DNA from 3 places in the Caldifermentibacillus hisashii genome. Region 3 is predicted to be linked to each of the others. Evidence: riboswitches for the same ligand, from Rfam matches in the RefSeq annotation. Region 3 holds a riboswitch; each other region holds the start of a gene.

Region 1 (7,781 bases), 1.4 Mb from region 3:
GCATATTTAATCAAATCCTCTTTACTTATAACGTTTGGTTTTGCCATTTTCACACCCCCTTTAGTTATCTGACTAACTAACTTAATTCAAAAAAATAATATCATCTTTTTATAAAGATTACAATATTTTATAACCCATATTAAGCAAAAATTTCCTCACAATATAAAAAGCAGGAGACCAATTCAATTATCCCCTGCAAATGATGTTTTCTTTTAACAAACGGAATTCTAGGTTAATCCGAGAAGAATTCCCTTAATTCCGGTCAGCCGGAAAGACTAAGCCGATTTGCTTCCTTGCCCGTTCCATTAATTTGCTTGTTGTCAAAGAATTGGCATATGTATTGATTTGCGATTCCGTCTTGTTTTCTTTAATTAGCTCAATAAATTCCTTTGCTTCATAATACATGGTGTTTTCGACTTGTGGGCGGCTAATATCTTCAACGGTTCCATCATTATAATGAATCTCAACTTTTGATGGCGTTGAAATTTTATCAATAACAATGGTTCCTTTTTCCCCTTGAATCTCAGATGGAATGAATGAGTTGGAAATTTTTGAGAAAGAGACAACCCCTTCCATTTCCGGATAGGAGAAAATAATCGTTCCTTCCCCATCGACACCGGATTCGAGCATATATGCATTAGCACGCAGATCCGTTGGTTCGCCAAACAACGCTACCATCGGATAAATGCAATACACGCCAATGTCCATTAATGAGCCATTGGAAAAGGCCGGATTAAAAGCATTTAGCACAATTCCCTCTTTATATTTATCATAACGTGATGAATACTGGCAAAAATTTGCAAAGTAACGGCGTACCGTACCGATTTTATGTAAATTTTCTTTGATACTTACAAAACTTGGGACAAAAGTTGTTTTTAACGCCTCCATGAAAACCACACCATGGGCTTTTGCCGTCTGAACGATTGCTTCTGCTTCTTTTACATTGGAAGCGAGTGGCTTTTCACAAATGACATGTTTTCCATGTTGCAAAAATAGAATCGATTGTTCTGCGTGAAGTGAGTTTGGACTGGCAATATAAACTGCATCAAGGACATCACTCTTTGCCATTGTTTCTAAATCGGTAAAAATATTGGTTACGTCAAATTTTGCTGCAAACGCTTTTGCCCTCTCTTCGGTACGTGAATATACAGCTACAAGCGAAAAATCCTCTATATTAGAAGCTGCATCAATAAATTTTTCGGTAATCCAATTGGTTCCGATAATTCCAAAACGAATCATAAAAATACCTCCATTATATCATTGTGATTAATTTCATAATAACATATTTAAGGCTAGAAGTGGAAAGAGTGAAAGATAGAACAGCTATGAGGAGTAAATTTATTAATCTCTGGTAGTATTGTGGAAATACGACTTATCCACAATTAGTAGAATTTTCCATTTGAATTTATCCACATTAAAGGTCAAAAACAACCAAATTTGCTTATTTTTTTAAAAAATGTGGATAACTTATTATGTTGTGTCGTGGGCTGAAGATAGAAACGGAAAAAACGACAAATAGTATGGTAAAATAAAGATGGCACCTGTTTTATTAATTCGAAAAAGGATGCAAGGAGGAACACGATGAAACTTATTGCAATCGATATGGATGGTACCCTTTTTTCTAACAATCATACAATCAGCGAAAACAATTGTCATGCTATTTTAAAAGCTCAAAGACAGGGTCATATCGTTACCTTTTGTTCAGGCCGCGCCTTACACGATATTCAAGAAATTATAAAAAAGATAAACCTCGAAGCACCTATTATTGCCGGAAACGGAGCTGTTGTTTTTCATAACAAAATCTTACAAACACTAACAATCCCTGTACATATATTGAAAAAAATTATGGACATATTTAATGATTTTCAATTATATTATGAAATTTATACAAATAAAGGTATTTTCATTGATAAAACACGAAAAGAATATTTGTATGCGGAACTGAATCGGTTAAAAGATGACCCTGTTTTCGGACCAATGGTTGAACAAATGGTTCAAGTTCAAAATGACCAAAATCATTTATTAACTGTCTCAGATTTTAGTGAGCTAAATTTTTCAATGTTAGATCCGTATAAAATGTATACTGTCAGTTTGGATGAGAAAAAACTAAATCATTTGCAACAGCGGCTTTCTGAACGTGATGATATTTCAATCACAAACGGCAGCCATCTAACCGTTGAGGTAGGAAATAAACAGGTAAGTAAAGGAAATGCCCTTCTTTTCCTCGCAAATTACTTTCAAATTCCACAAGCAGATACTGTCGCAATCGGGGATAATCTGAATGACTTATCGATGTTCAAAGCTGCCGGAACAAGCATTGCTATGGGGAATGCCACGGATTTTGTAAAAAGTCATGCGAAGTTTGTAACAAAAACGAATGATGATGATGGCGTGGCCTATGCTTTAGAAAAGTTTGTGCTTTCATAAACGGTAAATTTAGAGATGCGCCAAAATGTCCATGAAGGTCGGTTTATTGGACTTTTTTTGGAATATGTACTACAAACTGTCCATTATAGCCGCTTTACTGGACAATTTTTTTAAAAACGAGCGTGAATCTGTCCATAAAACCAGCTCTCTTGAACTTTTTCCAAAAAACGAGTATGAAACTGTCCATAAGGGGCAGTCTATTAGACAGTTTTTTAACAAAGGAGCACCATTCAGTCCATAAGGGCCGCCACGTTGGTTTCCTATAGATACGTATATTATTAATAAACTATTCCCATATAAATTATGTGCATGCTATGATTTTTCCCTTGATTATTTTAAAAAGATATTGTAAATTAGAATAAATAAAATCATTTATGAAACTGAATATCGCAATCTTATCAAGAGAGGTTGAGGGACTGGCCCGATGACGCCTCAGCAACCGGTCATTTGTCGACCACGGTGCTAATTCCAGCAGGTGAAATACCTGAAAGATAAGAAGAAACTTTCATTAACAGTTGGGGCTTCTTCTTATAGAAGTCCTTTTTATTTTCCAAAAATGTGGGGATACGAGGAGGAATCAAGCTTGGCAAATCAACATATTCAAACAAAATTAGTGCAAATCGGCAATCGAAGTGAACATATAACCGGGGCTGTTAATCCACCCATCTATTTATCCACAGCCTATCGTCATGAAGGAATTGGTTTATCCACAGGATATGATTATACACGGACGAAAAATCCAACACGTGCCTTATTAGAGGAGAGTTTTGCAAAATTAGAAGAAGGAGATCAGGCTTTTGCCTGTAGTTCGGGGATGGCGGCTATTCAGCTCGTCCTCTCCCTTTTTCAAAAAGATGATGAACTTCTTAGCTTTAATGACCTATACGGCGGAACTTACCGATTGTTCAATCAATACGAAAAATCGTATGGAATCAAAACCAGCTATGTGAAAGTGAATGATTACAACGGATTGGAAGATGCAATCACAGAAAAAACAAAAGCGATTTACATAGAAACACCAACAAATCCGTTAATGATTGAAACAGATATTGAAAAAGTTGCCCACATTGCCAAAAAACATCACTTGCTTTTCATTGTGGATAACACCTTTCTAACCCCCTATTTGCAAAAACCGATTGTGGATGGGGCCGACATTGTCATTCATAGTGCGACAAAATATATTGGCGGTCATAATGATGTCCTGGCCGGATTTGTTGTTGCAAAGGGACAGGAAATTTGTGAACAGCTTGCGACAAATCATAATGCGGCCGGTGCGGTTTTATCCCCTCTTGACAGTTGGCTGTTAATTCGCGGCTTAAAAACCTTAGCTTTACGTATGGAAGCACATCAAAACAATGCAAAACAGGTAGTCGAATTTTTAAATAACAGACCTGAAGTGACTGATGTTCTCTACCCAAGTAGAGGTGGCATGGTGTCGTTTCGATTGGCAAAAGAAGAATGGGTTGACCCCTTTTTAAGAAGTTTGAAATTGATTACCTTTGCCGAAAGTCTCGGTGGGGTTGAAAGTTTTATTACCTACCCGGCTACCCAAACCCATGCCGATATTCCGCTACAAACCCGGATGAAAAACGGTGTCGATAATCGCTTATTACGGTTTTCAGTCGGTATTGAACATATTGAAGATTTGAAGGCGGATTTAGATCATGCATTAGCGGCATTGCGTAAGGGGGCAAGTGTACGATGAGCAAAAAAAATTATGGGTTTGAAACAAAACTAATTTCTCAAGATTGTTATATTGATGGCAAAACAGGAGCAGTAAATCCACCTGTCTACTATTCTTCCACTTTTCATCAAGGACAATTCGATTCGTTTGGTCCTTTTGACTATACCCGTTCAGGAAATCCAACCCGAAAAGTGTTGGAAGAAACCATTGCCGAACTGGAAGGCGGTGTTCAAGGTTTTGCCTTTGCATCCGGAATGGCCGCGATTTCATCGGCCTTCATGCTGCTATCATCCGGGGATCATGTCATCATTTCCGAAGATGTGTATGGCGGAACGTTTCGCATGGTCACAAAAGTACTAACGAAATTTCAAATTCAACATACTTTTGTTGATATGACGGATTTAGATGCAGTGGCCGGCGCTTTTCGGCCCAATACGAAAGTTGTCTATGTGGAAACCCCGTCCAATCCGTTACTCCATATTACAGATATTAGAGGTGTTGTCAAATTAGCAAAAGCCCACAATTGTCTTGTATATATCGACAATACATTCATGACACCCCTTCATCAAAGGCCGCTTGAATTAGGTGCGGACATTGTCTTACACAGCGCCACAAAATTTTTAGCCGGGCATAGTGATGTCGTTGCGGGCTTGGCGGTGGTAAAAGATGAAAAATTGGCTGATCAATTGTATTTTATTCAAAACTCATTTGGTGCCGTTTTAGGGATTCCGGATTGTTGGGCTTTGCACAGGGGGATGAAAACATTAAGCGTGCGGATGAAACAGTCTTCAGAATCAGCACAAGTAATTGCTGAGTTTTTGCAAAATCATCCACTCGTGGAAGAGGTATTTTATCCGGGACTTGCAACACATGCGGGACATGAAATTCATTTGGGGCAGGCGACTAGTGCCGGAGCTGTATTGTCGTTCAGATTGCCCAACAAAGACATTGCCAAGACTTTTGTGGAGAACCTTGAAATCCCGGTATTTGCTGTTAGCTTAGGGGCGGTCGAATCGATTCTATCTTATCCGGCGACGATGTCCCATGCGGCGATGAGGCAAAAAGAAGGGAAAAACGCGGGATTACAGACGGACTATTACGACTTTCGGTAGGATTGGAAAATTGTGAGGATTTGGTTGCTGATCTTGCACAGGCACTCGAAATAGCAGAGAGAGCGGTTGGAGCGGGAACTGTAGCGGCTCGAACGGTTGGGAGATTTATATAAAGTTTTTATCTCGGGTTGATTGCTGTTTGGGGCATTTTTAATCTTTGGCATTGTAAGAAAAAATTGCAACCCGGGGCCGGGGTAGCGAGTTAACAACCCCGGGTTTGTAATTTGGTAGATTGACTTATCAATCCAAACTGGATACTAGAGCTTGTCATATTTTTACCCCAAAAATACTTTTACAGTAAAATAGAAGTTTACACTTTGGATTTGTAATTTTATAGATTTCTTTATCATACCAAACTTGACACTAGAGCTTGTCGTCGATTTTTATCCAAAAAATACAATTAACTAAACGGATTGTAAAACCGGCTGCCGTCATGGTAGGTAATCAGTAAGGTTGCAATTAGCAGCAAAACGAACAAAATAATTGCTGTGTAATCCCGTTTCTGAAACGGGCGGGCATTGTACCACGTTCGTTTTTTCTTTTTCCCGAATCCACGCAGTTCCATTGCATTACTGATTATTTCAATTTTTTCAAGACTTGACAAAATTAATGGTGCCAAGACGGCTGATGCGTTCTTTACCCGCTTCAGGAATTTCTCATTTTTTGACATATCAAGTCCGCGGGCTTGTTGTGCTTTGGCGATATTACGGAAATCCCGCTGAACATCGGGAATATAGCGTAAAGCAAGGGATACAGCGTAAGCAATCCGGTAGCTTACACCAATCCGATTTAAAGAAGCGGCAAATTCACTTGGGTGTGTTGTTACAATAAACAATAGCGCCGCCGGTATAACAGTCAAATATTTTAATGTAATATTCAGTTGGTAAAACAGTTGCTCCAACGTCATATTGTATCTACCGGCAAATTCAACCAACACATGACTTGTCCCGTAAATTTTAACCCCTTCTTGCGGTGAAAAAAGATAAATAGCGATATTATTAATCAGTAAGAATACGAGAATAAAAATTAACACAAATAAAATGTCTCGCAACTGAATTTTAGAAACGTAAAAAATGACTAAACTCGCAATAAATAAAAACAAAAGAATCCGGGTGTCATAGGTCAACATGGCCGCCGTTGACCATAGGATAAAACAAACTAATTTCGTCGCACCTGTCAAGCGATGAATCAGGGAAGTTCGGTCAATATAGCTAAGCATTTCATTTGCCATGGTTTCGTCCCTCCCGATCATAAGCAATAAATCGTTCCACAAATTTTATCGGATCTGTAAAACCGGTTTTTGTCGCCAATTCAAAAAGTGATGTTTCTTTCAAGTTTGCCTGTTCAATTAATTGCGGATCAGATAAAATCCGGACACTTTGATCATCGGCGATTTTTCTTCCGTCACACAAAACGATGGCCCGATCCGTATATTCCAGCATTAAATGCATGTCATGGGTTATCAATAAAATCGTGAGTCCGTTTCGATTGAGTTCCATTAAAAACTCCATAATATCAGTATAATGGCGGAAATCTTGGCCTGCTGTCGGTTCATCCAAAATAATCAACTCCGGCTGCAACACCAAAATCGATGCGATGGTTACTCGCTTTTTTTGGCCAAAACTGAGTGCAGAAATCGGCCAATTACGAAACGGGTACAGTCCGCATATTTTCAGCGTTTCCTCCACCCGCTCACGTATCTCAGCTTCCGGTACACCTCTGGCAACAAGCCCCAGTGCCACCTCATCGAAAATCATATGTTTGGAGATCATATGGTTTGGATTTTGCAAAACCATACCAATCTTTAAAGATCGTTCTGTTATCGATTCATTGGTAATATCTTGACCTGAGAAAATAATTTTTCCGGCATTTGGTGTTTCAAAGCCGCAAATCAATTTCGAAATAGTTGATTTTCCCGCACCGTTTTTGCCGACAATACTAACCATTTCCCCCTTATTTATTGTAAAAGATACATCGTGAACCGTTTCTTTTTTTGGTGTATAACCAAATGAAACCCGGTTTAATTCAAGAATCGGCTCAGCTTCCGGCGGCTCTTCATTCAATGTCACTTCTTCATACCATTTTCGCAGCTGCTCGCGGAACGTCTCCGCCCGAAAACGTGAAAAATCAGCCGGCTCCAAATCCTTTGTAATGGCCCCGCCTGCATACTTTATCGCCTTAAGATAAAGCGGTTCACGAATTTTTACTTTTTCCAAGATATCCGTAGAAAATAGTTCATTTGGGTTCTGATCTGCCAAAATCTCTCCGTCATCTATAACAATGATTCGATCAATATGACAGTACAGGACATCTTCCAAGCGGTGTTCAATAATAACCACCGTTGTATTCGTTTCCTTTTGAATTTGGTCAATCAAATGAATGGCATGCTTTCCGGTTGCCGGGTCTAAATTCGCCAGGGGTTCATCAAAAAGAAGGATATTGACATTATCGACCATGACACCGGCTAAAGAAACCCGCTGCTTTTGTCCGCCTGATAAATGGTGAACGGACGCATCCAGAAATGCACCCATATCCACCATGGCCGCCACTTCTTTTAC
Region 2 (7,781 bases), 1.1 Mb from region 3:
CCGTTCACCTCATCATCACGAGAATAATTTTTCGAAATCGCCGATCACCATTGATAAGGCGTTTCTTGATAGACATAATAGTTCAGCCAATTGGAGAACAGTAAATAACTATGTGACCGCCACGTATGAAGCGGACGTTCATTCACATCATTATTTGGAAAATAATTTTTCGGGATTGCCGTCCCAAGTCCTTTCTTTTGATCACGAACGTATTCATCTGCAAGAGTAGTAGCATCATATTCTAAATGTCCGGTAATCATAATGTTTTTTCCATTTTCAGACATAATGATAAATGGTGCTCCCTCCTCTGATACAGATACTAACTTCAATTCCGGATGGTTTTCAATGGCCTCCCTGGAAACGTCAGTATAACGGGAATGAGGAGCGTTGAAAACTTCATCAAATCCCCTGACAAGCTTCAACTTTGGTTCAAATAATTGATGTTTGAACACACCAAAACATTTTTTCGGCAATTCGAATTTACCAATGCCATAATGATAATACAAAGCTGCTTGGGCACCCCAACAAATATGTAGCGTTGATGTTACATTTGTTTTTGTCCACTCCATAATTTCTGCCAATTCTTCCCAGTAGTCCACTTCCTCAAAAGCCATTTTTTCTACAGGTGCCCCCGTAATAATCATGCCATCATATCGGCGGTTTTTCACATCCGCAAAAGTTGTATAAAAATTATCCAAGTGATAATTGCTGACATTCTTTGATTGATATGTAGATGTCCTTAAAAAAGTAATATTTACCTGCAATGGTGTATTACCGAGCAGGCGCAAAAGTTGCAGTTCCGTTTTTTCCTTTTCCGGCATTAAATTTAAAATAAGAATATTTAATGGGCGAATATCTTGGGTTCTTGCCCGATCTTCATCCATAACAAATATCTTCTCTTTTCTTAACAACTCTCCCGCAGGCAAATCTTTTGGTATATTAATCGGCATTGTCATTCCCCCTTCATTTCACAATTTTAATAATGTATCACCTATTATAAAATTTATTTATTATTTATGGCAACGTTATTTTTCTTTAAATATTAAATTTATGCAGTATTTTGATACTCTTTTTTAAAACCATTAGGTATTAGTAAATATATAAAAAAGGACCAAGTTATTTCTATACCCGGTCCATTTATTACTAATTTTTTGTACTTTCTCTCTCAATCGGCAATGTACAGCACCGGAATGAGCCACCTGATTTAATGATTTCTGTTATATCGACTTCGATGACTTCAAAACCGTGATTTCTCAAAGCTTCGTTGACTTTTTTATTAACCGGGAGACTAATAATTTTCCGGTTGCCAATTGATAAAACATTTGTTCCTAGTGTAAATTGTTCTTCCTCTGTTACTTCAATTAATTCATATCGCTCTTTTAATTTTCCAATATGTTCTTGATCCAATGCTCCCGGGAAAATTAAAGCAACATCAGGTGAGACAATATTGAACACACAATCCAGATGCAAATATTTTTCATGAAAGTGAACCGGAATAATCTCAAATTGCTTATTCAACAGTTTTTGAATCTGTTCAATCGCTTCCTTTTTGGTTCTGTCACTTAACCCGATATATATGCGGTCACGATCAATAATGACATCGCCACCCTCAATTTGATGACCAATAATATTATAGTAAGAAATTTCTTCGTCCTCTAACCACCGTTTCAAGACTTCTTCTTCTCCGTTTCTAACCTTACTTGCCATATCAGCAACAAATATTGTTTCTCCGAGAACAAAACCGATATCCCTTGTAAACACTTGCTCAGGATATTTCCGATGGTAGGGGAGTAAATAGACTTCAACATGATTTTGCCTTAATGTATCAACAAATTGGTTATGTTGTTCCAAAGCTTTTTCAATATGTATCCCTTCATTCTTAAAATGCTTTTGGGTCTCATTAATAACATCTCGAATTGTCATATATTGCGGTTGACATACAATTACTTTTTTCAATACATCGTATTCCGTATAACAGTGGATTTTTTGTGGTGGAATTGTTTCATACGGTTCCAATTATAACCCTCCCATTATGATCGTAAAAGTAGCAATTTTATCTTAAAAAATCGCATGAAAGATATTTAATTTATCCGTAGTATCGTTTTATTTTTCCAATTTACTGTGAAATTTATGTAAGGGTACAGCCAAAAAGCTCTTTTATTAAAAAAGATAAGCGAACGGACAATATTTTGTAGTACCTTTTTGGATGTAATTCATGTAAAAACATGTAGATATTTGTAGACAAAACATTCGAAATTTTAGAAGGAAGAAGCTATCCTATTGAAGAATTATATTTAAGAGAATAAAAACTTTTTAGGGGGAGTTTGCATTGGATCGGATTAGTTATATATCCTACGTTTTATATCAATCTCATAATGAAAATTTAAAAAAATGGGCTCTGGAGTTATTAAACGGTACGATTACTTTAAGGGAGGTAAAGGTAAAATCACAGGTTGCAGAAGCAGAAATTCAACGCGCAGAACTTTTGTATAAAAATGGAAAATTGGACTATCAAAATGTTTTTCGGTTTGTTGCGGAATATATGGAGTTAGCCTCTTAATATTATGGAAATTATTATATTTTTGAGCAGTCATCAATATTTTTATAAAGAAAACTCGGTGACTGCCGAGCCTTCAGGCGTTGGCAGAGCCGTAGTTCAGTGGAAAAACATTTTCGCTTGCGAGGTAATGCTACCGAAGTCTCTCTAATCACCGAAAAAATATAAAATTTTTTCGGCTGCGATGTATTCCAGTGAAGCTTTCCTTGTGCACTTATGTGTTAGGAAAGTAGAAATTGAAAAATTTATACTTTCCTGCTATTAGTAAAAAAGGGTCGACCGAAAATCGGTTAGACCCTGAACAGCTTATGTGTACTGCTTAAATAACCGATTACCTTCTTTTAATGAGAATAGCACCTATCCCGAAAATCCAAATGTATGAAAAGAAAAAGATCCATAGGTAAAGAATGGAAATCGACTCGTTTCCTAAAAGTGTGAAAACGGCTAAAGCTATAAATAAAATAGCTAAGGAAAGATGTGAAGCATATGCAAAAAAACGAAAAACATTGTGAATAACCCGTTCATCTGCTTCTGGCAAATTATCCTTTTTGCGTTTCTGTTTAATCACTTGAATTATTGTCAAAATGATAGTTGCAACCAAACCACCGGCAAATACATCATATGGAAATTCACCCTGAAAAAAATAAGCAAGAAATGAGCCCAGAACAATACCTATAAGACCACAAGCAATAATAAAGAATGGCGTCCACTTTGTTAAAATCGTTTCCCATTTTTTCCTGTCTTTTACACTCATTTTTCATCCTCCTGTAAAATAAAAATTTCATCAATCGGCATATTAAAATACGCAACGATTTTTAATGCTAATTCCAGACTGGGATTATACTTGTTTTTTTCAATGGCATTTATCGTTTGACGTGTAACTTGTAAATCCTCAGCCATTTTAATTTGCGAGATCCCCTTTTTTTGACGGATTTCTCGAATATGGTTAATCACCGGCATTAGTCAAACCTCCGTAAAAAGTAAAGATATCTTTACATATATAATACTAAAATACCGATAGAATGTAAAGGTATCTTTACACTCCATCGGTATTTTTTCACGATAATCCAATCTATATTGCCGCAACCGTTATCTTTCACTAAGCTGCATTCAACAAAAAAGGGTGAACATAAAGATAAACATCTTTTGGACACCCTTCGTTTTATTCATTACTCCAGTCGATTCCTTTTCAACTCAACAACGTCTCCGGTATGAGCTTAAAGCCTTCAATAACGGCATCTTCATCAACTTCAATTAAAATACAACGTTTGCCGCTGACGGTTACTTGTTTAACATACTTCAAATCTTGCGGACTGATTGAGATATTGGCAACCTTTGTTTGAATTTTTATCGATTTTGGTACTAAGCTTGTTGCCTTTAGCTCATATTTTTCATCATCAATTACTTTTTGAAACGCCATTTCGACTTTTTCCGGATTTACATCTTCAACTCCGCTTGCTTTCAAAACCTGCTCAACATCTTTATAATCGAGTTTTGGAATATCTTGTTCCTCTTCCTCTTCCATCATTCGATTAATTTCTTCATATACATTCGAAAGTGTTGACGATTCTACTTCTTCACCAACCACTTCTTTAACAATTTCTTCAAAAACTGCTTTATCGTCTTGAGCGGTCATCACCGGTTCCGCATTCAATACATCCTCAATAATATGATAGTCCGGTTGGTTTGCCTTCCCTGTCGAGTATAAAATATGATTAATATCAGTGTAATTTTCCGTAAAACAAGGAAAGAGGAATCCCGACATTGGTGATGTTAAATTAATAATTGAATCGACGACTACATTTGCTTTAAACTCCAGCTCAACAAAATCAAAAAGCAGTGATTTTTTCGGCTGTTCGGTACGATTTATGCTACAAAGGATAAATGGATGGGTATATACGGAATCATTTGCGTGTTCTTCCGTCTCCTCATTCGTCCTTTTGGTTGGTTTATAATATTCGCCGCGAATGAACGTAATTACGATATCTTTTTCATACTGAATATCTTTGACCATTTTTTCAACAAGCAGAAGCATTTGTGATTTCCAGGATTCAACATCATCGTTTTGGATTGCCTCGTATAGAATGTCCTTGCTATGCGCCTCTGCTTCCGCCTGAAACTTTAGCTCAAACAGTTTTACATCCAGCTGGCCGGTTAACACCTTTTTGAAGTTCAACATAAATAATTCTTGCTGCTCCCGGTCCAACATCGGAAACGGATGACATTCTTGATAAAAAATTTCACTGCTTTCTTTTCGAATATACACATTAAAAATATCTTTCACTTGCAAAAGATGATTATCTAACTTAAATTGCTTTCGGATATTTGCGATGTCTTTTACATTCATAAGAACTTCCCCTACTCTATTAGTCTACCTAACTAATTATAAGCAAATGCTCACCATTTTGGAAGAAGACAATCAACACGTATGATAAAGCCGATCACTAATGAAGGGATAAAAAATTTTTCTCTATTTTTACTCATACATCTGCTTAAAATTTGAAGAAAGTTCATACGTGGGTGAAAATTATTTGCGAAAGGTCCATAACAAATTTTTTAAAAAAATAGTTGACATATAGGAATAATACGTATATATTAATAAACAAGATTAATTTCATATTTTCAAATATTCTTATCTAGAGAGGTGGAGGGACTGGCCCGAAGAAACCTCGGCAGCGGACTTATTAAAAGTACTGTGCCAATTCCAGAAAGCTTTTGGCTTGAAGATAAGAAGAGATCGAAAACTATAATCGTTATGTTTACCTCTCTTCTTTCTTGAAGAGAGGTTTTTCATTTGTCAATACCGGTGACTTACCATATTGACAAGCTTAACAAAAAAATAAAAAAAGTGAGGGAAACATCATGACAACAAAAACAATTACAAAAGCACCTTTTAAAGCTGATCAAGTAGGGAGCCTACTTCGTCCGGAGCGAATCCATAAAGCAAGAAAGGACTTTCAAGAAGGAACCATTACAGCTGAGGAATTAAGAGCCATTGAAACAGAAGAAATCAAACGAATTGTCGATAAACAAATTGAAATTGGTCTGAAAGCTGTGACGGATGGCGAGTTCAGACGGAGATTTTGGCATACGGATTTTATGGAGCATTTAAACGGGGTTGAAGGGTATATCCCTGAACAAGGTTATCAATTTGTTGGCGTCGAAACCGAAAAATATAATGTCCGCGTTGTTGGAAAAGTCAGCTTTAATCCGAACCATCCGCACTTGCAAGATTTTATCGAATTTAAAGAAATTGTCGGCGACCGGGCCATTGCGAAAATGACAATTCCGAGTCCGAATCAATTTTTCTATCCGGGAATTCTAAACGAAGAAGTTTATCCGGATGTTGAAGATTTTGCAAAAGATCTAATTCAAGCATACCGTGATGCGATTCAAGCATTCTATAATGCCGGCTGTCGTTACCTGCAATTAGATGATGTTGCGATTGCCGGTTACTGTATCCCGGATATTCCGGAAGATGAACGGCAAAAATCAATTGATTTGGCATTACGTGTGGCAAATGGTGTACTGGAAGGAAAACCGGATGACTTAATCGTAACAACCCATCTTTGCCGCGGGAATTATCAATCGGCTTGGGCATTTGAGGGTCCATATGATTATATCGCCCCCACCTTTTTTGCTAAGGAAAAAGTAGACGGCTTCTTCCTTGAATACGATGATGAACGGTCCGGTGGTTTTGAACCTTTAAAATATATACCAAAGGGCGGACCCAAAGTCGTTATTGGTATTTTCACATCGAAGTCCGGAAAACTAGAAGACAAAGAAGTAATTAAAGCACGGATACAAGAAGCCGCCAAATATGTTCCGCTTGAACAACTGTGTATTAGTACACAATGCGGTTTTGCTTCGACTCACCACGGCAATAAGTTAACGGAAGAAGAGCAATGGGCAAAATTAAAATATATTATTGATATCGCAAAAGAAGTCTGGGGTACACTGTAGATATTAGGTTCTTTATACCATATGGCAAAGAAAAAATAAGTAAATACCGCCAAAGAAGTTTGCGGAACACTACAGGTTATAGGTTCATTCACCATATGCTAAATAAAAACATATCGGTATCGCCAAAGAAATACGAGAACACTGTAAAATTCCAGGATTGTGTCTTTTAGGAAAAAGTGACTCGGAATTACTGTTCCGAGCCACTTTCTATGAAAAATCTCATTCATGAAATTCTTTTTTCACGACTGATAAGGCTGCGGCAATGACTTGGTGCATATCATAATATTTGTACATACCAAGTCTGCCGCCAAAAATAACATTTGGAAATTGTCCGGCAAGTTCACTATATTTCCGATACTTTTCATTATTTTTTTCGTCATTCACCGGGTAATAAGGTTCATCACCTTTTTTCCACGTTCGCGGATATTCTTTTGTAATGACTGTTATTGGTTGATTGCCAAATTCAAAATGTTTATGTTCAATAATTCGCGTAAAAGGTGTTTCTGCATCCGTATAATTGACTACCGCATTTCCTTGATAATTTTCTAGGTCTAAAATCGTCGTTTCAAAATGCAAACTACGGTACTCTAATTCTCCAAATTGATAATCAAAAAATTGATCAATCATTCCGGTATAAATAACTTTTGGAAATTCCTGCAAATATTCTTCACGTTTTGCAAAAAAATCGGTATTCAATTCCACATCAATTCGTTCACTTGAAAGCATTTTTTCAACAATTTGCGTATACCCGCCAATTGGAATACCTTGATAACGGTCATTAAAATAGTTGTTGTCATATGTAAAGCGGACCGGCAACCGTTTGATGATAAAAGCAGGCAGTTCCGTCGCTTTCCTTCCCCATTGTTTCTCTGTATAGCCTTTAATTAATTTTTCATAAATATCGGTGCCGACCAAGGAAATGGCTTGCTCCTCCAAATTCGTCGGCTTCTCAATCCCGGCAGCCTTTCTTTGTTCCTCAATTTTCGCTTTTGCTTCTTCCGGGGTAATCACACCCCATAATTTATTAAATGTATTCATATTAAAAGGTAGATTATAAATTTCCCCTTTAAAATTGGCTATTGGACTATTTGTGTATCGATTAAATTCAGCAAACTGGTTTACATAGTTCCAAATTTCCTTATTATTTGTATGAAAAATATGGGCCCCGTATTTATGAACTTGAATCCCTTCCAAAGTTTCAGTATAAATATTACCACCGATATGGTCCCGCTTTTCAATGACCTTAACCCTTTTCCCTCGT
Region 3 (7,781 bases):
ATCGCGGGACGACAATGTGGAATGCAAGCGGTGGCTATACCCAAAAGGACAAAACAGTGTTGTATTGTGTTATCATGAAAGGTGAAATGCATCAATTAAAACAAATTGTGAAATCAGCAGATCCAAAATCATTTGTCAGCATTATTTCAACGCAAAACGTAATTGGTCGGTTTCATCAGATTTGGTAAAGAAAACTCGGCAACTGTCGAACCTCTAGGCGAGAGCAGAGTCATAGTCAGCGAAAAAATATTATCGCTTGCGAGGTAATGCTACTGAAGCCTCTCTAGTTCACCGAAAAAATATAAAATGTCCCGCAATAAGCGAATTCGTATATTTGCCGGACATTTTTGCATTTTAAACGTAAAAAAATACGTCTTTCATAGATGGCCCATTTTGAGTAAGCCGAAAAAATATCTGAACCAAAAACAGAATAAAAGACATAACATATTAGCCAACGTCAACATGTTATGTCTTTAACATTCTTTTTTCCCACCATAACGGCGAGACAAGCCCCCATATCAAGATACTTCATTTAAAAAGGTGGGATAAACAGCCCGTTCAACTAACCATTAGTAAGGAATGAAGAACCTCCCACGTATTTATTTCCCTAATGTCAATAACATTTCCCGAACGGTTTTACATGCCACTGCAGTTGATGCGCCTGAAGGGTCATATGGTGGTGATAACTCAACCACGTCTGCCGCAACAATTTGGTTCAATTTTTGCATATGCCCAATTGCATCTAATAAATCACGATATGAAATTCCACCCGGTTCCGGTGTTCCAGTGCCGGGAAAAATGCCCGGATCAAGAACATCAAGATCAATCGTAATATAAACAGGCACATTAGCTAATTCGTCCATCTTTTCCGCAAATGTTTCAAGAGAAAATTTTTCCAAATATGTATGTTCTTTTGCCCATTCAAATTCTTCTTTTAAACCGGAGCGAATCCCGAATTGGAAAATCCGACCGTCACCGAGAAACCCATGACAATTGCGAATGACTGAAGCGTGGGACAGTTTTTCACCTAAATAATGTTCACGTAGATCGGTATGCGCATCAATATGGATCAAATGTAAGTCCGAATATTTTTCATATGCTGCTTTAATTGAAGAAAGACTAACAAGGTGTTCTCCCCCTACCATTAGAAATTTCTTCCCATCAGTTAAAACGCCCCGGCTATATTCAAAAATAATATCCATTACCTTTTCGGTATTTCCAAATGGCAAGTCTAAGTCCCCACCGTCAAAAGCAGCTATATTCTCCAAATCCCGATCCAAATATGGTGAATAAGTTTCCAAACCATATGAATCCGTACGAATTGCCTGCATTGCAAAACGGGTACCCGGACGGAAACTCGTTGTTCCGTCAAAAGGTACCCCGAACAAAACAAGGCTTGCTTCTTCATAAGATTTATCACAACCGATAAAAGTACTTATATTCATATTTTTATTCCCCATCTACTAGTGCCTCCCTTACGTAATTCGGCAAACAAAACGCCCGCGGTGGAGTTCGGTATTGTAATATTTTGTTTGAATCTTAAATTTTTTCCAATCTTCCGTGTGTAAATCTAGCAACGGATCGTACACCTTTGAAGCAAAGCCGAATAACCAGTGACCGGAAGGATATGTCGGCATATGGTACTAATAAACATGCGTAATAGGAAAAATATGTTTAATCTTTTTGTGTGCCCTTTTCATATTTTCTGCATATTCAGTAAAATATGGTGACTCATGCTGATTAATTAAGATTCCATCATTTCTTAATACTCGATAACATTCTTGATAAAATTCGATTGTAAAAAGACCTTCTCCTACAGAAATCGGATCAGTGGAATCAACAAGAATTAAATCAAACGACGCATCGGGTGCTTTTTTCACATAAGCCAAACCATCCTCGAATTTCAAGGTCATTCGCGGCTCTTCCTCGATCCCGCCGGCAGTAACAGGTAAATACTTTTGACACAGTCGAAAAACACGTTCATCAATTTCAACCATGACCACTTCTTCAACCGATTTGTACCGTAAAACTTCACGAGCCGTACCGCCATCACCGCCACCGATGATTAGAACTCGTTTTATATTTGGGTTTGTGGCGAATGCGGGGTGAACAATCATCTCGTGGTAAATAAATTCATCTTTTTCATTTACCATCATCAAACCATCTAAAGTGAAAAATGTGCCAAACTCCTTACCCTTATAAAAATCAATTTGTTGGAAAGGTGTTTTTTCACTATAAATTTTCTCATCGTAAGCAATGGAAAATTTGCATTCATCGCTCCACGATTCCGTGTACCAATTCATTTATGACATCATTCCTTCACAACTTTAATATGGTTTGCCTCTTTTGCTTCAGTTAATACACTCCCGATTGTTTGACAGTAATAATGATATTGATTGAGCACCTCGTTGGAAATTAATTCTCCCGGTATAACAAGAGGAATACCCGGCGGATAAATCATCAATGTATCCGCACTTATCCGTCCAACAGCTTGATCAATCGGTATAGATTCTTGCTCAGCATAAAAAGCATCGCGCGGAACAAGAACTAATTTATTTACTTCACTTGTTGTGACGTGAGTAGAAATGATCGTTGCATGTTTTCCATACTTTTTCTCAATATCCTTCAAGGCAAAAACTAGTTTGTCGATGGATTCTTTCGTGTCGAACGAGCTAATCACAGCCATAATGACATATCCTTCAGCCAATTCCATTTGAATGCCGTATTCTTCTTTTAAAATTGTGTAGACATCAAAGCCGGTAAAACCAATTCCATTTACACGGATAACAAGTTTTGTCCAATCATATGATTGTTGGAAATATTTCTCCACGTAGGCTTCTTTTAATACTTCATAGTTCGAATTTGCTTCAATGGACAGAACAGCATCCATTACAATCGGTTTTAATTCCCTATACCGCTTTTTTCCAAACAGAACCATCTCTCTTCGTGCCACATCCAAAGAACTCATTAACAAATAGTTCGCACTTGTTGTTTGTAACATATTCACTATTTTTTGCATACGTTCCGGAGCAATTCGGTTCCCTTTTAATAATAGTAATGAACTTTGGGTTAAGGAACCCCCTGTTTTATGCATGCTAACGGTAACTGCATCAGCTCCGGCTGTAAGAGGATCGATATAGTCATCAGGCATAAAAGCCAAGTGAGCACCATGAGCACTGTCGACAAGAACTGTTACACCCCGTTCGTGGGCGAGTTCACAAATTTCCACCAATTCATTCATTACACCAAAATAGGTTGGATATGTGACAAGGATTGCTTTCGTTTCCGGATTTTCATTTAATGCCTTTCTTACATTTTTAACAGACACACCGTGGGCAATCCCAAAATGCAAGTCGACTTCGGGTTGAATAAATATCGGTTTTGCCCCGCTCAAAATTATTCCATTCATAACGGATTTATGACAATTTCTCGGTACAAGAAGCGTTTCACCCGGTTTTACTGCTGCTAAAATCATGGCAATAATACCAATTGTCGTACCGTTAACTAAAAAATAAGCATGATCGGCTCCAAATGCATCAGCCGCTAATTCCTGGGCTTCTTTGATTACCGATTGGGGATGGCTTAACAGATCAAGTTCTTTCATTGAGTTGACGTCCATCCGCATTGTCATATCCCCGAGAACCATTCGTAACGGATTCATTTGTGCCCCCATTTTGTGACCCGGGACATCAAATGGTGTAACATCTCTTCTGGCATATTGAACTAGTGTTTGAAATAAGGGCAATTGATTGTGATCTAATTTAGGCGCTGCTTTTATCAACGGTTGTTCAAATTCCAGTAGTTTGTTCATCATCGGCAGCCACCACTATCATTAAGTGTAGTAAGCACCTTGTCGAACTCCATTGCCCTATTAGAAATTTGCTCATGTACCTTACAAGTTCCCTCTACGATTCCGCAAAGTTCATTTGTGTTTCCTGTATCAATGAATGCAGCGCAGGTAATTTGTACAGTATTTTGGACAGCTGTTGTCATATTTTCCCTGCTCGCATGAGTTGTACTTGTTGGTGAAAACACTTCACAAGCTGCTTTAATAAACGGTTTTTGAAGGAAAGTTGAATCCCGCCCTGCATCAGGTATTTGATTCTGATATCCTTCTATTGCAGATTCCGATATGAATAAAAATTTCTCTGCCAATATTAACCACTCCTAACACAATTTTTTTGTTTAGGCATAAAAAAAGCTCTCCAAAGGCAAGGAAAGCTTCGATTAATATCAGCTGCTTATCCTCTTATTGCTCACAAAATGTACTCATTTTGTGCTCAGGTTGGGCACCCAATATTTAGTTCTGTGAACCAAACTGGTTTGCCACCGTATCTTAGACCCCTCGTCTCAACGGCTATTAATAAGAGAGAAACTTTTATTTATGCTGGAATAATAATAAAGGATTTAAAAAGACATGTCAATTTATTTTGGAAATGTCTTAATAAAATTTTTTTGCACGTTTATAGGTTTACCATAAACTCCAAGAAAGTAAACATTTCTATAAATCATATACGAATGGCACAATATTTTTTATCCTCATAGATATATTTATTAAATATTTTGTAAAATATTTTCAAATAACCTTTTTGGGTGCAAACCTTAAATAGGAACTTGGAATTTATCAAATTATTGATAAAATAGTAATATACAAATCTTTCATATAATGGAGGCAAAACTATGTTAATTCCTTATAAAGGAAAAACACCAAATGTTCACGATAGTGTTTTTATTGCTCCGGGGGCATATTTAATTGGTGATGTAACAATAGGAAAGGAAAGTTCCGTATGGTTTAATGCCGTTTTACGCGGTGATGAAGGGCCCATCATTATCGGAGAAAAATGCAGTATTCAAGATAATGTAACCATCCATCTTTATGAAGATCATCCGACCATCATTAAAGACGGTGTAACAGTAGGACATAATGTAATTTTACATGGCTGTAAGATTGGAAGAAACACAATTGTAGGTATGGGGTCTACTATTTTAGATGATGCTGAAATCGGTGAACAATGTATTATCGGTGCGAATACACTGATAACCGGCGAAAAAAAAATCCCTCCCCGCTCGCTGGTGGTCGGCTCTCCCGGAAAAGTTGCCCGTGAATTGTCAGATCATGATTTCATGTTAATTCAAGGTTCAATTGAAGTTTACGTACAAAAAGGGAAGGAGTACATTGATATTCTTTCCCAATTAAAAAATAAATAAGAAAGAACGGTTGCTAAAGATACGTACTGTTAACGGGATTAATAAAAATGTACTTGTATTCACTTCAAATAGGGGCATCCGTTTATAAAAAACTTTCCGGGACTGCCCCTATAGGTCGTTTCTATTTAAAACTTGATCGAAATCCGTCTATTAATAAGAGAATTGCTGTAATAATGTGAAGGGCCATTCCGAGAAATGGAATCCAACCTAAACAGGATGTAATAATCCCTAACACACTTCCATGAAAAGATCTTTTTTCCATTATTGAAAATATGAGCGTAATGATATGCAAAACAAACATGATTCCGAGCGGTGCCCAAGCCATACTAAAAATAATGGCTCCCCCTAAAATCGGTATTCCCCAAAAAGCTTCCAAGCCACCCGTAATCAATTTTAATATTGTAGAAACCATAACATTTAATCTCCTCTCACTGCCAGAACAGTATTATTTGTATTATACGATCTATTCATGGAAAGGATTCAAAATTTGATGGAAATCTGGTGGATTTTATGACTCGCCGTTAAGAATGGGATAAAATCAATGCTCGGAAACGGGAATTTTTTACCATAAGAGAAAGCAAAATTGCCCCACAGCCTTGCATGATCGTTTTTACAATCACTTGACCAATAATCGCTGCCGGTACTGCTTCCCAAGGAATAAAGCCGGCACCAAGCGGACTTAAACCAATTATGATAAAAACAACTGAATCGAATAATCCACCAACAAGCCCGCTGTATAACACCCGCCAACTCATCGGTAATTTTAAGCGCGAATAAATTTCGGTATCCGTCGACTCGGCGATAAGAAATGATAAAGCTGAAGCCATCACAATCCATAAGGTGTCACCTAAGAGATAAGATGAAACGGCAGACAATATCAGGGCAATAAGTATTAACAGATACGTTTTTCCCTTGCCATATTTATTTTGAACTAAGTCACGGAAAATAAATGTAGCTCCGATTAAAAAAGTACCCCACGGAATATGAAACATTCCTATTTGAACCGGTTGAAATCTGGCTGTAATAACATTCGCCAACACAATAAACATTAAATACAAAATGACTCTCATTAACATCATAACTCCTCATTATTTACTGGTAATCTTTCATAAACTGGCTAAATAAAAAACTACAACGCATGAAAGCGAGAATTTCTCAGGAATTTCGCTGATGACTTGCAACCTTTCTAGGCCAACGAATTTCTATGGTATGTAAGTTCGTAAAATCCGGTTTTAGGAATAATCAGTTGTGATTTCCACAACAACTTTCGTTTTAAATAGCCGTTGAAACATTCGCCTTCATCTGCATATATTTTTCATAACCTTGACGACGTAATTGACAAGCCGGACATTTTCCACAACCATCACCAATTATTCCCTCATAACAAGTTAATGTTCTCTCCTTAATTAATTTAAGAACATTTAAATCATCAGCCATTTTCCAAGTGGCAGCTTTATCCAACCACATTAATGGTGTGTGGATGACAAATTCTTGCCCCATGGCCAAATTAATGGTTACATTCAACGACTTCACAAACACATCGCGGCAATCCGGGTAACCGCTAAAATCCGTTTCACAAACACCGGTGACTAAATGTTTCGCACCGATTTGCTGAGCCAAAATTGCAGCCATTGACAGGAAAATCAAATTTCTACCGGGAACAAAAGACGATGGCAACTCCCCACTCTTTCCGGCTTTTACGTCGATGTCCATTCTCGTTAAAGCACTCGGAGACAGCTGATTTAATAAGTTCATATCGAGAATATGGTGCTTAACCTTTAATTCTTCGGCAATAGATTTGGCACACTCGATTTCTTTTTTATGACGCTGATTATAATCAAAGGTTACCGCTTCTACATTTTGAAACGTATTGAGAGCCCAAAATAGACAGGTGGTGCTATCTTGCCCCCCACTAAATACAACAACAGCTTTTTCATCTTTTAGCATCGCTGACACATCCATTTATTAAATAGTTTTTAAAAGATCTCAAACCTATATTTATCAAAAAATCGTCTCATATATCCGAACCCTTCTCATAACTACCGATTATCCACTTTTTCCGGATATAAATCATGATTCATCAACCGGTAATATGCCATTTCTTCATATTTCGTACCCGGACGACCATAATTGCAATACGGGTCAATTGAAATACCACCCCTTGGCGTAAATTTTCCCCAAACCTCAATATATTTCGGGTCAAGCAACTGAATTAGATCATCCATAATTATGTTGACACAGTCTTCGTGAAAATCACCATGATTGCGAAAACTGAATAAATATAGTTTTAAAGATTTACTCTCGACTAATTTCTCATCAGGGATATAAGAAATATAAATTGTCGCAAAGTCCGGTTGGTTTGTAATTGGACATAAGCTGGTAAATTCCGGACAATTGAATTTTACAAAATAATCACGACCGGCGTGTTTATTTTGAACTGCCTCCAAAACTTCCGGCGCATAATCAAAAATATATTTTGCTTCCTTTTTTCCAAGTGATTTTACTTCATCTTTTTTTCTTCCCATAATAAAACCTCCTGTATGATCCGTGCTTACAGGAGGGTAATAGCTTTC

Evidence for each region. A riboswitch is a leader RNA that binds a small molecule or an ion and turns the genes downstream of it on or off. The one in region 3 is predicted to bind S-adenosylmethionine.
Region 1: it holds a riboswitch for S-adenosylmethionine, as region 3 does, so the genes downstream of both, NSQ14_RS16810 (methionine biosynthesis PLP-dependent protein) here and NSQ14_RS09795 (hypothetical protein) in region 3, are expected to answer to the same signal.
Region 2: it holds a riboswitch for S-adenosylmethionine, as region 3 does, so the genes downstream of both, NSQ14_RS04410 (5-methyltetrahydropteroyltriglutamate--homocysteine S-methyltransferase) here and NSQ14_RS09795 (hypothetical protein) in region 3, are expected to answer to the same signal.

What each region holds. Positions count from the first base shown of each region.
Region 1 is NZ_CP155467.1:3,476,719-3,484,499, forward strand. It holds gene NSQ14_RS16795 (TetR/AcrR family transcriptional regulator) at 1-47, opposite strand, end outside; gene NSQ14_RS16800 (Gfo/Idh/MocA family protein) at 253-1,239, opposite strand; gene NSQ14_RS16805 (Cof-type HAD-IIB family hydrolase) at 1,582-2,427, shown strand; SAM riboswitch class I at 2,820-2,925, shown strand; gene NSQ14_RS16810 (methionine biosynthesis PLP-dependent protein) at 2,984-4,132, shown strand; partial or broken gene metC (cystathionine beta-lyase) at 4,129-5,336, shown strand; gene NSQ14_RS16820 (energy-coupling factor transporter transmembrane component T) at 5,624-6,454, opposite strand; gene NSQ14_RS16825 (ABC transporter ATP-binding protein) at 6,444-7,781, opposite strand, start outside.
Region 2 is NZ_CP155467.1:941,430-949,210, reverse strand. It holds gene metA (homoserine O-acetyltransferase MetA) at 45-950, opposite strand; gene NSQ14_RS04435 (dimethylarginine dimethylaminohydrolase family protein) at 1,144-2,016, opposite strand; gene NSQ14_RS04430 (hypothetical protein) at 2,330-2,560, shown strand; gene NSQ14_RS04425 (hypothetical protein) at 2,889-3,311, opposite strand; gene NSQ14_RS04420 (helix-turn-helix transcriptional regulator) at 3,308-3,517, opposite strand; gene NSQ14_RS04415 (DUF4317 domain-containing protein) at 3,747-4,904, opposite strand; SAM riboswitch class I at 5,187-5,290, shown strand; gene NSQ14_RS04410 (5-methyltetrahydropteroyltriglutamate--homocysteine S-methyltransferase) at 5,420-6,520, shown strand; gene glf (UDP-galactopyranose mutase) at 6,740-7,781, opposite strand, start outside.
Region 3 is NZ_CP155467.1:2,079,955-2,087,735, forward strand. It holds gene NSQ14_RS09775 (YitT family protein) at 1-188, shown strand, start outside; gene speB (agmatinase) at 600-1,460, opposite strand; gene speE (polyamine aminopropyltransferase) at 1,644-2,303, opposite strand; gene NSQ14_RS09790 (aminotransferase class I/II-fold pyridoxal phosphate-dependent enzyme) at 2,312-3,814, opposite strand; gene NSQ14_RS09795 (hypothetical protein) at 3,811-4,155, opposite strand; SAM riboswitch class I at 4,247-4,370, opposite strand; gene NSQ14_RS09800 (gamma carbonic anhydrase family protein) at 4,681-5,208, shown strand; gene NSQ14_RS09805 (hypothetical protein) at 5,330-5,620, opposite strand; gene NSQ14_RS09810 (VUT family protein) at 5,730-6,278, opposite strand; gene queC (7-cyano-7-deazaguanine synthase QueC) at 6,481-7,155, opposite strand; gene queF (preQ(1) synthase) at 7,248-7,736, opposite strand.